One region of the Erwinia sp. CGal63 genome, then DNA from elsewhere that is predicted to be linked to it. Evidence: predicted binding sites of a transcription regulator. Region 1 holds the regulator's gene; each other region holds the start of a gene.

Region 1 (3,527 bases):
CGGCCATGATGAGGCCGGTTGCTCCAGGCCAGCGAAGAGATGGTGTGCATCACCGCCAGATGGCTCAGGATCCTTTTTACATGCCTTTCCAGGATCGTCGTGGCGCCGCGATGAAACTCTACCTGCGTATCCAGCACGTTGCTCTCTGAGCTTGGGCCGTCATACTCCAGCCGCTGCTGACAGCGCTGCAGCGCTATCTCGCACGCCTGCAGGTAGCGCTCGGCCAGCTGCGGCGTCAGCATGGTATGTTCGCGCGCCAGAATGGTCATGGCGTTGATATGCTCGACGATAAACTGGCTATGCGTAACCCACAGTTTCATATCCGCCAGATAGCTGGCATTGAAGCCTGGCTCCTGCATCGCCTGATTCAGCGAGTTGAACAGCGCGTTATGCGCCTGGTTGACGCGCATACGCTGCCAGGCGAGCTTTTGCGGATCCTGCTCGTCGCCCAGCAGCTTCTGCAGCGCTTCCTGATAGGTTTCCAGCGCGTCATGGGCATTTTGTCGCAGCAGGCCGCTTTGCCATTGCGGCCACAGCCAGACCATGCCGCCGAAAGCGATCAGGCAGCCCATCAGCGTATCCAGCAGGCGCGGCAGCAGGAAATCGGCGCCGTTCAGCGACAGCAGCTGCAGCGAATAAACCGCCGTGACGGTAAAGCCAATCGTCGCCAGCCCGTAGTATTTGCGGATTACCAGATAACCCGCCAGCGTCAGCGTCAGCATCACCAGCAGCACCGCCGATTCCGGCACCTGAAAACGCAGCGTGAGCGCGGCTATCACCAGACCGGCCAGGGTACCCAGCGCGCGGTGCTGGATGCGCACTCTGGTTGCGCTGTAGCCGTTCTGGCTGACGAACATCACCGTCATCAGAATCCAGTAAGGCTTGGGAAGATTAAAGAACAGCGCCAGCGAACTGGCGAAAGCGAGCATCACCGCAAAGCGACCTGCGGTACGCAGCGCGGCGGATTTCAGCGACAGATAGCTTTTGATAGCGGGCAGCAGCGGCAGGCGTTTTTGCCGATCCGCCATCAGATCGCGCTGATAGAGCGGACGCTGGGTGCGCAGCACGCGCGCGATGCGGCTGAAGTGCCAGGCGCAAAAGTTGCCGACCGGATTGGCGGGATGCTGGCGGGCAATTTTCTCCAGCGCCTGAAGCGGCTTCTCCATGCTGAATCGTTCAGGCAGGCGGTGATAAAGGATATCGTCCGCCAGCTCGCGCAGCCTGGCGGCGATGGTTTGCGCGTTCCAGCGGATCACCGCTTCGGCATGGCTCTGCTCCACCAGCTTCTGCACCTCTTCCGGCTGGTGCAGGCTAACGGCGATATGCTCCTGTAAATCCAGCGCCACCTGAAACGCGCGGGTCAGTCGTTTGTGATGATTATCGTTGCTCGCGGCGAGCATATGCATCTGCTGATAGCAGGTGTTGATCAAATCGACCGCTTTCTGCTGGCGCGCCAGCAGCGGCGGCAGCGCTTTTTCCGGATCGGCGAGCTGCGTCAGCAGGGTATATTTCGCTTCGCAGTAGTCGGCCAGCTCGCGATAGAGCAGGCTCAGCGTCTCCCGCATCGGCTGCTCTTTCCACAGCCAGAACCAGAACCAGTTAAACAGGCCGTACCAGACCGTGCCCAGAATATAGAGCGACGGCGGCTGCCAGATGGGCATGCGTCCGGCCAGGCTCAGCGTGAATATGCCGGCGATCAGCGCGCCGGGCAGCAGCCTGCCGTGCAGCGGACTGATTTCGCCAGTGACGCCCAGCAGCATGGCCATAGAGAAGAGGATAACGGGCAGCGGAACGGCGTAGTCGCCCAGATACTGCACCAGAAAGCTGCTGAAGGCGAAGAGGCCGCCGCCGATTAGCAGGCGTTTAAAGAAGCGTTTATGCGGCGTATCCAGACCGGCGATATTGCAGCAGGCCGGCACCAGCGAGAACAGCAGGCCGTTTTGCAGATTGCCCAGCAGCCAGCCGACGGCGACAGGCAGGCAAAGCACCAGCGTTTGCCGCAGGGCGTAATTGACTTCGGGATGATAGATGATTCGGCGCCACATCACTCTGTACCGGCTGAAAAGGCGCAACAGCATCGTTGCGCCATACAAACAGAGCGGCTTAGCGTGTGCCGTAGACCACGATGGTTTTGCCGTGCGCCGAGATCAGGTTCTGATCTTCCAGCATCTTCAGGATACGGCCAACGGTTTCGCGCGAGCAGCCGACGATCTGACCGATCTCCTGACGGGTGATTTTGATCTGCATCCCGTCCGGATGGGTCATGGCGTCCGGCTGTTTAGCCAGGTTCAACAGCGTTTGCGCGATGCGGCCCGTCACGTCAAGGAAAGCTAAATTGCCTACTTTCTCGGAGGTGACCTGCAGACGGCGCGCCATCTGCGAAGAGAGACGCATCAGGATTTCCGGGTTAACCTGAATCAGCTGGCGAAACTTCTTATAGGAAATTTCTGCCACTTCGCAGGCCGTTTTTGCGCGCACCCAGGCGCTGCGCTCCTGACCCTCTTCGAACAGGCCAAGCTCGCCGATAAAATCGCCCTGATTAAGGTAAGACAGGATCATCTCTTTGCCTTCTTCATCCTTGATCAGCACCGCTACCGCGCCTTTGACGATGTAGTAAAGGGTTTCCGCTTTCTCGCCCTGGTGGATCAGCGTGCTTTTGGATGGATACTTATGAATATGGCAATGTGACAGGAACCATTCAAGTGTCGGGTCTGTTTGCGGTTTGCCGAGAACCATTCGCTGTTATCCTCTGTTGTTATCTTGCCTAAATACAGGGGCAGAGTTCCCTGACAGGCGTTGAAATAGTCAAGCGCTTCCCATGCAGGAAAGTTATTCGGCTCTCTGTCGAGCGCCGGGCTCGTTATGTCGTCCCGTTTCGTCTGGTCTGTAGAGTACTGACGAAATACAGCCTTGTTTGTAGCACAGCTTTGCATGAGTGTCTTCTGTTGTCTCGCTTCAGCATAGCGGGAAATCTGCCGCGCTGCCGTTTTAGCGATCGAAGCTGACAGTCGCTTAACTGAATGAATTAGAGGAAGTTGTTAAACTTACCTCTACAGAACCGGCGGCGATCCCGGCCTTTTTTGGGAGAATCCTCAGCGTGCTGGCAGGCCGTGCACGGGCGGAAAGCTATTGTATCGCTTTGCCTTCCATCAGCCGCTTGACCAGCGGCCCCATAATCAGCTCCATCGCCAGCCCCATTTTGCCGCCCGGCACCACCAGCGTATTGATATGGGAGATAAAAGAGCCCTGCAGCATCGCCAGCAGATAGGGGAAGTCGATATTTTCCAGCGCCTGAAAATGGATCACCACAAAGCTTTCGTCGAGCGAAGGAATGCCGCGCGCGGCGAAAGGATTGGAGGTGTCCACGGTCGGCACGCGCTGAAAATTGATATGGGTTCGGGAAAACTGCGGCGTAATGAAGTTGATATAATCCTCCATTGAGCGCACTACGGAATCCATCACCGCCTCGCGCGAGTGGCCGCGTTCGCTGGTATCGCGGATCAGTTTCTGAATCCACTCCAGATTGA
Region 2 (3,527 bases), on a different contig from region 1:
AGTAGGGCGCATGACTGCGGTTGGCGGCCGCCAGCGCGGCGCGACAAAGCTCGTCCCCTTTGAGCGGTAAACCGTGATCGACTTCATCCAGCAGTAGCTTCTCAATCGCCAGATCGCGCGGGCCGAAGGCGTCGGGCAGATAATCGCCCAGCGTCGCCGGTTCGCGGCCCGGCAGGTTGATACGCAGCGCGGTGCCGCTGTTCAGCTCATTCATAAACTGGCGGCAGTGGCCGCAGGGCGTGTAGTTGACGGTAATCGCCTCCAGCCCTTGTTCGCCGCGCAGCCAGGCATGTGTCACCGCGCTTTGTTCCGCATGAACGGTTTGCTGCATCGTCGCGCCGGAGAACTCCATGTTGGCGCCAAACCAGAGATGCCCGCTTTTTCCCAGCGCCAGCGCGCCGACGTTAAAGCCGGAGAGCGGCGTCACGGCGCAGGCTGCGGCCAGCGGCAGCAGGGCGAAGGTCAGCTCGCGATTCTCCAGCCCGGTTTGCGTTCTGATGAGCTGCATCTGTTCAGGGGTAAAAAACGAGGGAAAGGTATCGGTCAATAAAGGCTGCAGCGCCGCCTGCAGCGGCGAAGGCAAAGCGGCGAAAGCCGCATGAAAACGTGATTGCATAGGGGCTTCTCTTGCATAGTTGGCCGCTTATTCTGGCGGGCAGCCACCGGGATGTATGTGATTATAATCACATAGATTATGCAATTTATGAAAGAGAACCACAAAATGCGCGACGCATCGCAAGTTTTACTGCCATAAACGCAGCAGCAGCGGAAAGAGAAACGGCGCCAGCAGTGAGGTGATAATGCCGCAGAGCACCAGCGCCAGCGAACTCCAGGCGCCTTCCTGGTAATCTACCTCCGAGCTGCGTGCCGTACCCAGCGCATGGGAAGCGTTGCCGATCGCCAGGCCGCGCGAGGATTTGCTGCGGATCTTAAAGAGATTGAGCACCATATGGCCGAAAACCGCGCCGAGCACGCCCGCGATCAGCACGCAAATAGCGCTGATGGCGGGAATGCCGCCCAGCGTGGCGGAAACGGCCATCGCGATCGGCGTAGTCACCGACTTGGGCATAATGGTCGCCGCTATCTGCGGCGTGGCGCCCATCCATAAAGCGATAGCTGTGCCGGAGATCATTGCCGTCATGCTGCCGATAAAGCAGACGCCGATAATCGACTTCCAGCGCGCGCGGATTTGATGCAGCTGCTCATACAGCGGCAGCGCCAGCGCCACTACGGCCGGCTGCAGCAGCTGGTTGAGGATAGCGCTGCCCTGAAAGTAGCGGGCGTAAGGCATCTGAAGCAGCAGCAGCAGCGGAATAATCGCCGCCACGGAGATCAATAGCGGGTTGAACAGCGTCAGTTTCACCTTCGTCGCCAGCCAGCGAGCGCAGAAAAACACCAGCAGGGTCAGCGGTAGCGACCACCAGATATCACTCATCCGCGCCTCCTTTTGCCTTGCCGAGCAGCTTATCGGCAACCACTCCTACGGTCAGCAGCACAATAAAGGTACTCACCACGCAGGAGATCACAATGGGGCCGAACTGCGCGCTGAGCAGCTCCGTATAGCCCATTACGCCGACGCTGATCGGCACGAACAGCAGCGCCATATAACGGATCAGCAGCATACTGCCAGGGCGCACCCAGTCGGGCGGCACCAGCTGAAAAGCCAGCAGGAAAAACAGGATCAGCATACCGATAATACTGCCCGGAATGGTGACAGGCAGCAGTGCCGCCAGCGCGTTGCCGGCATAGAGACAGAGACAGATAATCAGAAAGGCGCGCAGATAGCGCCAGATGGCCAGCAGTGCGGTACGCATGATTAGCTCCGGTTTTTCAACGCATTAATCATACGATCAACGGAATAAATGTGCCAGAGATCCCATTTTCGGATGGCGGGCGCCTGCGTTGGCCGAAAAGCGAATAAAAAAACGGGCGAATCGCTTCGCCCGTTGCTCTCTTATTTGACCTGCATCCCTGGCTGAGCGCCGCTGTCTGGCGAAAGCAGGAAGATCTCTTTACCGCCGGGGCCAGCAGCCATCACCATGCCTTCCGAAATGCCGAAGCGCATTTTACGCGGCGCCAGGTTGGCGACCATCAGCGTCAGACGACCGACCAGCACTGCCGGATCCGGATAGGCGCTGCGAATACCAGAGAAGATATTGCGCGTTTCGCCGCCGATATCCAGCGTCAGGCGCAGCAGCTTGTCAGAGCCTTCCACAAATTCGGCGTTCTGGATCAGCGCGATACGCATATCCACCTTAGCGAAATCATTGAAGTCGATGGTTTCGGCAATCGGCGCATCCGCCAGCGGGCCGGTCAGCGCAGGCTTGTTCGCCGCGGCCGCGTCCTCTTTCGAAGCCTCGATCAGCGCGTTGACCTTGTCCATTTCCACACGGCTGTAAAGCGCCTTAAAGGCGGAGAGAGTGTGATCCAGCAGCGGCTGCTCAATGGCGTCCCAGCTCAGCTCCTGATTCAGGAAGGCTTCGGCGCGCTCGCTTAAGGAAGGCAGCACCGGTTTCAGCCAGGTCATCAGCACGCGGAACATATTGATGCCCATTGAACAGATCGCCTGCAGGTCGGCATCGCGGCCTTCCTGCTTCGCCACGACCCACGGCGCCTGCTCGTCGACATAGCGGTTCGCCACGTCGGCCATCGCCATAATTTCACGTACCGCGCGACCAAACTCGCGGCTCTGCCAGGCTTCGGCAATGCTGGCGGACGCGTCGACAAAAGATTGATACAGCGCCGGATCGGCCAGCTCCGCCGACAGTTTGCCGTCGAAACGCTTGTTGATAAAACCGGCGTTGCGCGAGGCCAGGTTGACCACTTTGTTAACGATATCGGCGTTTACGCGCTGCACGAAATCTTCCAGATTAAGATCGATATCATCAATGCGCGAGGAGAGCTTGGCGGCATAGTAGTAACGCAGGCTGTCCGCGTCCAGGTGCTGCAGCCAGGTGCTGGCCTTGATAAAGGTGCCGCGCGATTTGGACATCTTGGCGCCGTTTACCGTCACATAGCCATGCACAAACAGGTTATTAGGCTTACGGAAGTTGCTGCCTTCCAGCATCGCTGGCCAGAACAGGCTGTGGAAGTAGACGATATCTTTGCCGATAAAGTGATAGAGCTCGGCGTCGGAATCTTTTTTCCAGAAAGCGTCGAAATCGATGTCGCCGCGCTTGTCGCACAGGTTTTTGAACGAGCCCATATAGCCGATCGGCGCATCCAGCCAGACGTAGAAATATTTGCCCGGCGCGCCCGGAATTTCAAAGCCGAAGTAGGGCGCGTCGCGGGAGATATCCCACTGCTGCAGGCCCGACTCGAACCACTCCTGCATTTTGTTGGCGACCTGCTCCTGCAGCGCGCCGGAACGGGTCCAGGCCTGCAGCATCGCGCTGAACTCCGGCAGATCGAAGAAGAAGTGCTCGGAATCGCGCAGCACCGGCGTCGCGCCGGACACCACGGATTTCGGATCGATCAGTTCGGTCGGGCTGTAGGTCGCGCTGCACACTTCGCAGTTATCGCCGTAC
Region 3 (3,527 bases), on a different contig from region 1:
GATCGGTCCAGGCCTTATCGACCTCTTCCTTGTCGCCGTGCGCGACGCAGAGCTGCATCAGCTTATACTGGTCGACCAGCAGAGCGTCAATGGCGCGATCGATGTCCTGCTTGATGGAGCGCGGCGAAAAGAGCATGTCCGCCAGAATCGCGCAGACGATGCCGATAATAATTTCGCTACAGCGCTCCACGGCGAACTGCGGTGCCAGCAGCACCGACCCGTTGGCATCCAGGCTGACCACGATAATCAGCGCCGTGTAGCCTGCCAGGCCCAGCGCATAGGAGTTTTCAACGCGAATCAGCGACGAAAGCCAGACGCAAAAACCGGCCCACAGGCAGCAAAGCAGCAGCATCACTACCGGCGCGCGAATGGTGGCGATCATAATCGTCAGCGCGGCCAGGCAGCCGATAAAAGTGCCGATAATACGCAGCATGCCGCGATGGCGCAGCGCGCCGGAGAAGGGATCGCCGCCGGCGGCGAATGCGGTGCCGCCCGCCACGATACAGGCGGTCATCACCGCCCAGCGCGGCGTTTCCAGATTGAAGTGAAAGCCGATCAGCAGCGCCAGCAGAATAGCGAAGGTGAGCTTGATCGGAAACTGCAATTGATACCACATAGCGCTTAGCCGAACTCGCGCAGACGATGCATCAGTTTCATCATCGGCGACATCTCATGCGGCTGGCGATCCTGCGCGCCGGTGACGATCACGGTCGCCGTGGTGCCGGAAGGATAGAGATTGCCCTGCTGCTGATCCAGGTGAATACGCACCGGCACGCGCTGCGCGAGGCGCACCCATTCCAGGTTGGAGTCGATGGTCGCCATGCCTTTGCTGTCGCTGCTGCTGCTGCTGTTGGTGACGCCGGCGGCGACGCTGTCTACGGTGCCGTGCAGCACGCGGTTGCTGCCCAGCGGCGTGATTTCCACGCGATAGCCCGGACGCACGCCTTCCAGCTTGGTTTCTTCCATATAGGCCAGCACATAGAAAGTATGCTGCTGCACCAGCGCTACGGCGGTCGAGCCGCGCGTAATAAATTCGCCGCGGTAGACGTTAAGGTTGGTCACCCAGCCGTCCGCAGGCGCTTTCACCACGGTACGCTCCAGATCCAGCTTCGCGGTGTCGCGGGTGGCGATGGCTTTCGCCAGCTGATGTTCCGAGGTCTGGTAGTCGTTGTTGGCCTGCTCGATGGCTTCGCGCGACATGGCGGAAACGCCCAGCTGGTTACGGCGGCTAGCTTCACGGCGTTTCTCGTTGACCAGCGCCTGATAGTAAGCCACGTCCGCTTCCGCTTCGTTCAGCGCCTGCTGATAGCGCGGCTGATCGACCACAAACAGCACCTGATCTTTCTTCACCAGCTGGTTGTCACGCACGCGCACGTCGGTAATCAGGCCGCTGACGTCCGGCGCGATAGCGACCACGTCCGCCGTGAATTTCGCGTCGCGCGTCCAGGGTGATTCGGTGTAGTAGACCCACACGTGAAAAATGCCGACAACAGCAATCACGACCAGGATAAGGGTAATGGCGAACCGGGAGATTTTTCTTGTTAACGCTTTCACTATGACCTCAGACAAACAATCGGGAAACCAGATAGAACAGGCAGCAGTAGAGTGCTGTATTAAATAAAGCCGGATGCCAGACCAGGTCATAGATTCCAGTCGGCGTCAGCAGGCGACGCACCAGCCAGAACAGCATCAATGACACAATAATTTCAAAGAATATGGGCGGGAAGGAGAGCCCAAATATCACAATAACCGGAAGCACACTCATCTCTTATCCTTGTCGGGTTTACCGGGCGTTCCTTTCGCCACACAAAACTACCGCCCTGTACAGGGAGGCTGCTGCTCTACGGGTGATGATGTCAGACTGACCGCGAGCGGTCTTATCAAAACCGGCGCTCTATGAATAATAGCCTATTCAGGAGCCAGCACTTTGGCGAGTTGAGTTACGGAACCGTAACCCGGCGATGCTATAGTAACGCGGCTGACTATACGTTTTCTACCTAATGTGATCTAAATCACTTTTAAGCCAGAGTTAATAATGGAAAGAATGAAAGGCATGTCCGTGTTCGCGCGCGTGGTAGAACTGGGTTCTTTTACCGCCGCAGCCAGCCATCTGCAGATGAGCGTTTCCGCCGTCAGCCAGATTGTGGCCAAACTGGAAGATGAGCTGCAGGTGAAGCTGCTGAACCGCAGCACGCGTAGCATCGGCCTGACCGAAGCCGGGAAAATCTATTTCCAGGGTTGCCGCCGAATGATGTCCGAAGCGCAGCAGGTACATGAGCAGCTCTACGCTTTTAACAATACGCCTGTCGGCACGCTGCGTATCGGCAGCTCTTCGACGATGGCGCAAAACGTGCTGGCTAATATGACCGCCGATATGCTGAAGGAGTATCCCGGCCTGACGGTGAATCTGGTTACCGGCATTCCTGCGCCCGACCTGATCGCGGACGGGCTGGATCTGGTGATCCGCGTTGGCGCACTGCGCGACTCCAGCCTTTTTTCGCGGCGGCTCGGCTCGATGCCGATGGTGGTCTGCGCGGCCAAAAGCTATCTGGCGCAGCACGGCACACCGGAAAAGCCTTCCGACATCGGCAATTTCTCCTGGCTGGAGTACAGCGTACGGCCCGATAACGACTTTGAGCTGACCTCGCCGGAAGGCATCTCTATCCGTCTTTCGCCGCAGGGACGCTTCGCCACCAACGATTCGCAGACGCTGATCCGCTGGCTGGTAGCGGGCACCGGCATCGCCTATGTGCCTTTGATGTGGATTATCGATGAGATTAACGCTGGCAAGATTGAGATTCTGTTTGCACATTATCAGTCCGATCCGCGTCCGGTTTACGCGGTTTATACGCAGAAAGACAAGCTGCCGCTGAAGGTGCAGGTCTGCATCAACTACCTGACGGACTATTTCCATAAGGTGGCGGACGTTTATCAGGAGTATCGGCAGGAATAAAAAGGGCGCACCGTCACGGCGCGCCCCTGAAGAGAGTCAGAAAGCGATCAGGCGGTGCCGCCAACCGTCAGCTTGTCCAGCTTCAGCGTTGGCTGACCTACGCCAACCGGCAGACTCTGGCCCTCTTTGCCGCAGACGCCGACGCCTTTATCCAGCGCCAGGTCGTTGCCGACCATCGAGATCTGCTGCATCGCTTCAATGCCGGAGCCGATCAGCGTCGCGCCCTTCACCGGTTTGGTCACTTTGCCATTCTCGATCAGATAGGCCTCAGAGGTAGAGAAAACAAATTTACCTGAGGTGATATCCACCTGGCCGCCGCCGAAGTTCGGCGCATAAAGGCCATACTCCACGCTGGCGATGATCTCTTCCGGCGTCGATTTGCCCGCCAGCATATAGGTGTTGGTCATACGCGGCATCGGCAGGTGCGCGTAAGATTCGCGACGACCGTTGCCGGTAGGCGCCACGCCCATCAGACGAGCGTTGAGCTTATCCTGCATATAGCCTTTCAGGATGCCGTTCTCAATCAGCACGTTGTACTGGCCCGGCACGCCTTCATCGTCGATCGCCAGCGAAC
Region 4 (3,527 bases), on a different contig from region 1:
AAAAGCGGCTCGCTGGTCGGGCCGCTTTTCCACCGATTTCACCTTATACTGCCCCTTTTAAGGCCCAGATATTCCCATGCAAAAAAAATCCATCTATGTAGCCTATACCGGCGGCACCATCGGTATGCAGCGTTCTGAACACGGCTATGTGCCCGTTTCCGGCCATCTGCAAGCGCAGCTGGCGGCAATGCCGGAATTCCATCGTGAAGAAATGCCGGATTTTACCATCCATGAGTATCAGCCGCTGATTGACTCGTCTGATATGACACCGCAGGACTGGCAAACGATTGCCGACGATATAAAGGCTAACTACGATAACTATGACGGCTTCGTGATCCTGCACGGCACCGACACCATGGCGTTCACCGCCTCCGCGCTCTCTTTTATGCTGGAGAACCTAAGCAAGCCGGTAATTGTGACAGGGTCACAAATCCCGTTGGCGGAACTGCGCTCCGACGGCCAGCAGAACCTGCTTAACTCTCTGTTCGTCGCCGCCAACTACCCCATTAACGAAGTCGCGCTGTTTTTTAACAATCAGCTCTATCGCGGCAATCGTACCACCAAAGCGCACGCGGATGGCTTCAATGCCTTCGCCTCGCCTAACCTGCCGCCGCTGCTGGAAGCAGGCATCCATATCCGCCGTCTGAATACGCCGCCCGCGCCCGGCGGCCAGGGCAAGCTGACCGTGCGCAGCATTACGCCGCAGCCTGTAGGCGTGGTCACTATTTATCCCGGCATCTCCGCCGATGTGGTCAGCAACTTTCTGCGCCAGCCGGTCAAAGCGCTGATCCTGCGCTCTTATGGCGTCGGCAACGCGCCGCAGAATCCGGCGTTTTTAAAAGAGCTGAAAGAAGCCTCCGATCGCGGCATCGTGGTGGTGAACCTGACGCAGTGTATGTCCGGCAAGGTAAATATGGGTGGCTACGCTACGGGCAACGCGCTGGCGCTGGCTGGCGTGGTCAGCGGTTTCGATATGACGGTGGAAGCCACGCTGACCAAGCTGCACTTCCTGCTCAGTCAGAACCTTTCCAGCGATGAAGTGCGTCGACAGATGCAGGTGAATTTGCGCGGCGAACTGACGCCGGACGAAAAGTGAGATAAGTCATGAAGGCCCTGATTCTGATCGATTTGCAAAATGATTTTTGTCCCGGCGGCGCGCTGGCCGTGGATCAAGGAGAGCGAGTTATTGCCGTCGCCAACCGCTACGCCGCAGAATTTTATCGGCTTCAGCAGCCCGTAGTGGCAACGTTTGACTGGCATCCGGCTAATCATGGCAGCTTCGCCACCAATGCAGGCCAGCCCGTGGGCACGCTGGGCGAGCTGGACGGCTTGCCGCAGGTCTGGTGGCCCGATCACTGCGTGCAGCACACGCCGGGCGCGGAGCTGCATCCGCAGCTGGAGCAGCGCTATCTGACCACGCAGATCTATAAAGGGCAGCAGCCGCTGGTGGACAGCTATAGCGCTTTCTTCGATAACGGCCATCGACAGAAAACGGCGCTGGATGAGTGGCTGCGTAGCCGTGGCGTGACCAGCCTGACGATTATGGGGCTGGCGACGGACTACTGCGTAAAGTACAGCGTGCTGGATGCGCTGGCGCTGGGCTATCAGGTCGAAGTAGTGACAGAAGGCTGCCGTGGCGTAAATCTGTCGCCGCGCGATAGCAAGATCGCGCTGGCCGAAATGGCCGCTCAGGGCGCCGTTATTCTCTGAAGTAAACTTGCTCCTGCTTTCAGCGCCGATTATTCCTGCAGGAATAATCGGCGTCGTTAGTCGCTACTGCAGTCTGATTTTGGTGAGGTCGTCGTCGATGCCAAACTCTTCTTTCAGCTGCTTCTTGCTTTTGGTCACCATCTCGCCGCCCTTGCCCACGCTCATATGCTGCGGATTATCGTTGTGGCGCGCCTGCCACAGCATCACCAGCTGCAGACTGTTCTCTTTTTGCTCCGGCGTTAGCGGCACGCCGTCGGCCCACTTGCCGGTCTCCACCGCCGTTGCCAGGCGCTGGTAGATATCCGGCGTCATGGCTTTGAGCACTTCATCAAGCTCCATAGCGACTATCCTTTAATCTGGGTGCCGGCTTCATCGGTAAAGCTTAGTGAAGCGGAGTTGACGCAATAGCGTTCGCCTGTCGGCTGCGGGCCGTCGGGAAAAACGTGTCCCAGGTGCGCGTCGCAGGTGCCGCAACGGATCTCGATGCGCTGCATACCGTGCGAGTCATCTTCCAGGTAGCGGATAGCTTCATCGCTGTAAGGCTGATAGAAGCTGGGCCAGCCGCAGCCGGAATCGTACTTGGTGCCGGAAAGAAACAGCGGCGAGTTACAGACGAGGCATTGATAGATGCCTTCGCTTTTGTTATGCAGCAGTTTGCCCGAGTATGGCGGCTCAGTGCCGCGCTGCTGGGTAACATAGTGCTGCATCTCGTTTAGATCGGTTTCGGGTTTCAGTGGGCGTTCGGCCATATTAAGCATCTCTGGCAATAGTGTCTGAAGTTCAGCTAACATTCTAACAAATACTTAACAACGCCATGGGATTTTTTATGCTCAGGCGGAGTCTGAAAGTTAGCGTGCGATGAAAATGTGACTTAGATCACCCTTTAAAATGTCGAGCCCTTTATATTCGCGCCGAATGCCCCAAACTAATGGGTGAGACGCATGTCGCGGAAGGCGTTTTCAGGCGATTATTCCTGCTCCAGGGTTTGACTTGTCGCAACTATTGAAGCGATTCCGCTTGACGCCTGATAAGGTTTTTGTAATTTTACAGCCAACCTTTTATTCACTAACAACAGCTGGTGGAATATATGACTATCAAAGTAGGTATCAACGGTTTTGGCCGCATCGGTCGCATCGTTTTCCGTGCTGCTCAGCAGCGTTCCGACGTAGAAATCGTTGCGATCAACGATCTGCTGGACGCCGAGTACATGGCTTACATGCTGAAATATGACTCCACGCATGGTCGTTTCGACGGCACCGTTGAAGTTAAAGATGGCCATCTGGTTGTTAACGGCAAAACCATCCGTGTTACCGCTGAAAGAGATCCGGCTAACCTGAAGTGGAACGAAGTCGGTGTTGACGTGGTGGCTGAAGCTACCGGTATCTTCCTGACCGACGAAACCGCTCGTAAACATATCCAGGCTGGCGCGAAGAAAGTTGTGCTGACTGGCCCATCCAAAGACGACACCCCAATGTTCGTTATGGGTGTTAACCACAAGGCATATGCTGGCCAGGAAATCGTTTCTAACGCCTCCTGCACCACCAACTGCCTGGCGCCGCTGGCTAAAGTGATCAACGACAAGTTCGGCATCGTTGAAGCGCTGATGACCACCGTTCACGCGACCACCGCTACTCAGAAAACCGTTGACGGCCCGTCTCACAAAGACTGGCGCGGCGGCCGCGGCGCGTCCCAGAACATCATTCCATCCTCTACCGGCGCAGCTAAAGCTGTAGGTAAAGTCATCCCTGAGCTGAACGGCAAACTGACCGGTATGGCGTTCCGCGTGCCTACGCCTAACGTTTCCGTGGTTGACCTGA

Evidence for each region. Region 1 encodes CRP, which controls carbon source genes, mostly activating them, when cyclic AMP is high. Its sites were predicted from a motif close to ATGTGANNNNNNTCACAT; they were not measured.
Region 2: the regulator CRP is predicted to act here: its motif matches at 1,863-1,880, upstream of MKZ79_RS01025 (CidA/LrgA family protein).
Region 3: the regulator CRP is predicted to act here: its motif matches at 2,001-2,018, upstream of aaeR (HTH-type transcriptional activator AaeR).
Region 4: the regulator CRP is predicted to act here: its motif matches at 2,575-2,592, upstream of msrB (peptide-methionine (R)-S-oxide reductase MsrB).

Annotation. Positions count from the first base shown of each region.
Region 1 covers NZ_JAKUMN010000008.1:46,736-50,262, reverse strand. Annotated here, with positions in the region: gene MKZ79_RS19380 (YccS/YhfK family putative transporter) at 1-2,045, opposite strand, end outside; gene crp (cAMP-activated global transcriptional regulator CRP) at 2,104-2,736, opposite strand; gene MKZ79_RS19370 (phosphoribulokinase) at 3,127-3,527, opposite strand, start outside.
Region 2 covers NZ_JAKUMN010000001.1:248,192-251,718, forward strand. Annotated here, with positions in the region: gene cdd (cytidine deaminase) at 1-616, opposite strand, end outside; gene MKZ79_RS01020 (CidB/LrgB family autolysis modulator) at 743-1,435, opposite strand; gene MKZ79_RS01025 (CidA/LrgA family protein) at 1,428-1,814, opposite strand; gene metG (methionine--tRNA ligase) at 1,955-3,527, opposite strand, start outside.
Region 3 covers NZ_JAKUMN010000002.1:28,627-32,153, reverse strand. Annotated here, with positions in the region: gene aaeB (p-hydroxybenzoic acid efflux pump subunit AaeB) at 1-616, opposite strand, end outside; gene aaeA (p-hydroxybenzoic acid efflux pump subunit AaeA) at 622-1,554, opposite strand; gene aaeX (p-hydroxybenzoic acid efflux pump operon protein AaeX) at 1,562-1,765, opposite strand; gene aaeR (HTH-type transcriptional activator AaeR) at 2,036-2,953, shown strand; gene tldD (metalloprotease TldD) at 3,001-3,527, opposite strand, start outside.
Region 4 covers NZ_JAKUMN010000001.1:779,106-782,632, reverse strand. Annotated here, with positions in the region: gene ansA (asparaginase) at 77-1,096, shown strand; gene pncA (bifunctional nicotinamidase/pyrazinamidase) at 1,105-1,710, shown strand; gene MKZ79_RS03490 (YeaC family protein) at 1,774-2,049, opposite strand; gene msrB (peptide-methionine (R)-S-oxide reductase MsrB) at 2,055-2,459, opposite strand; gene gapA (glyceraldehyde-3-phosphate dehydrogenase) at 2,798-3,527, shown strand, end outside.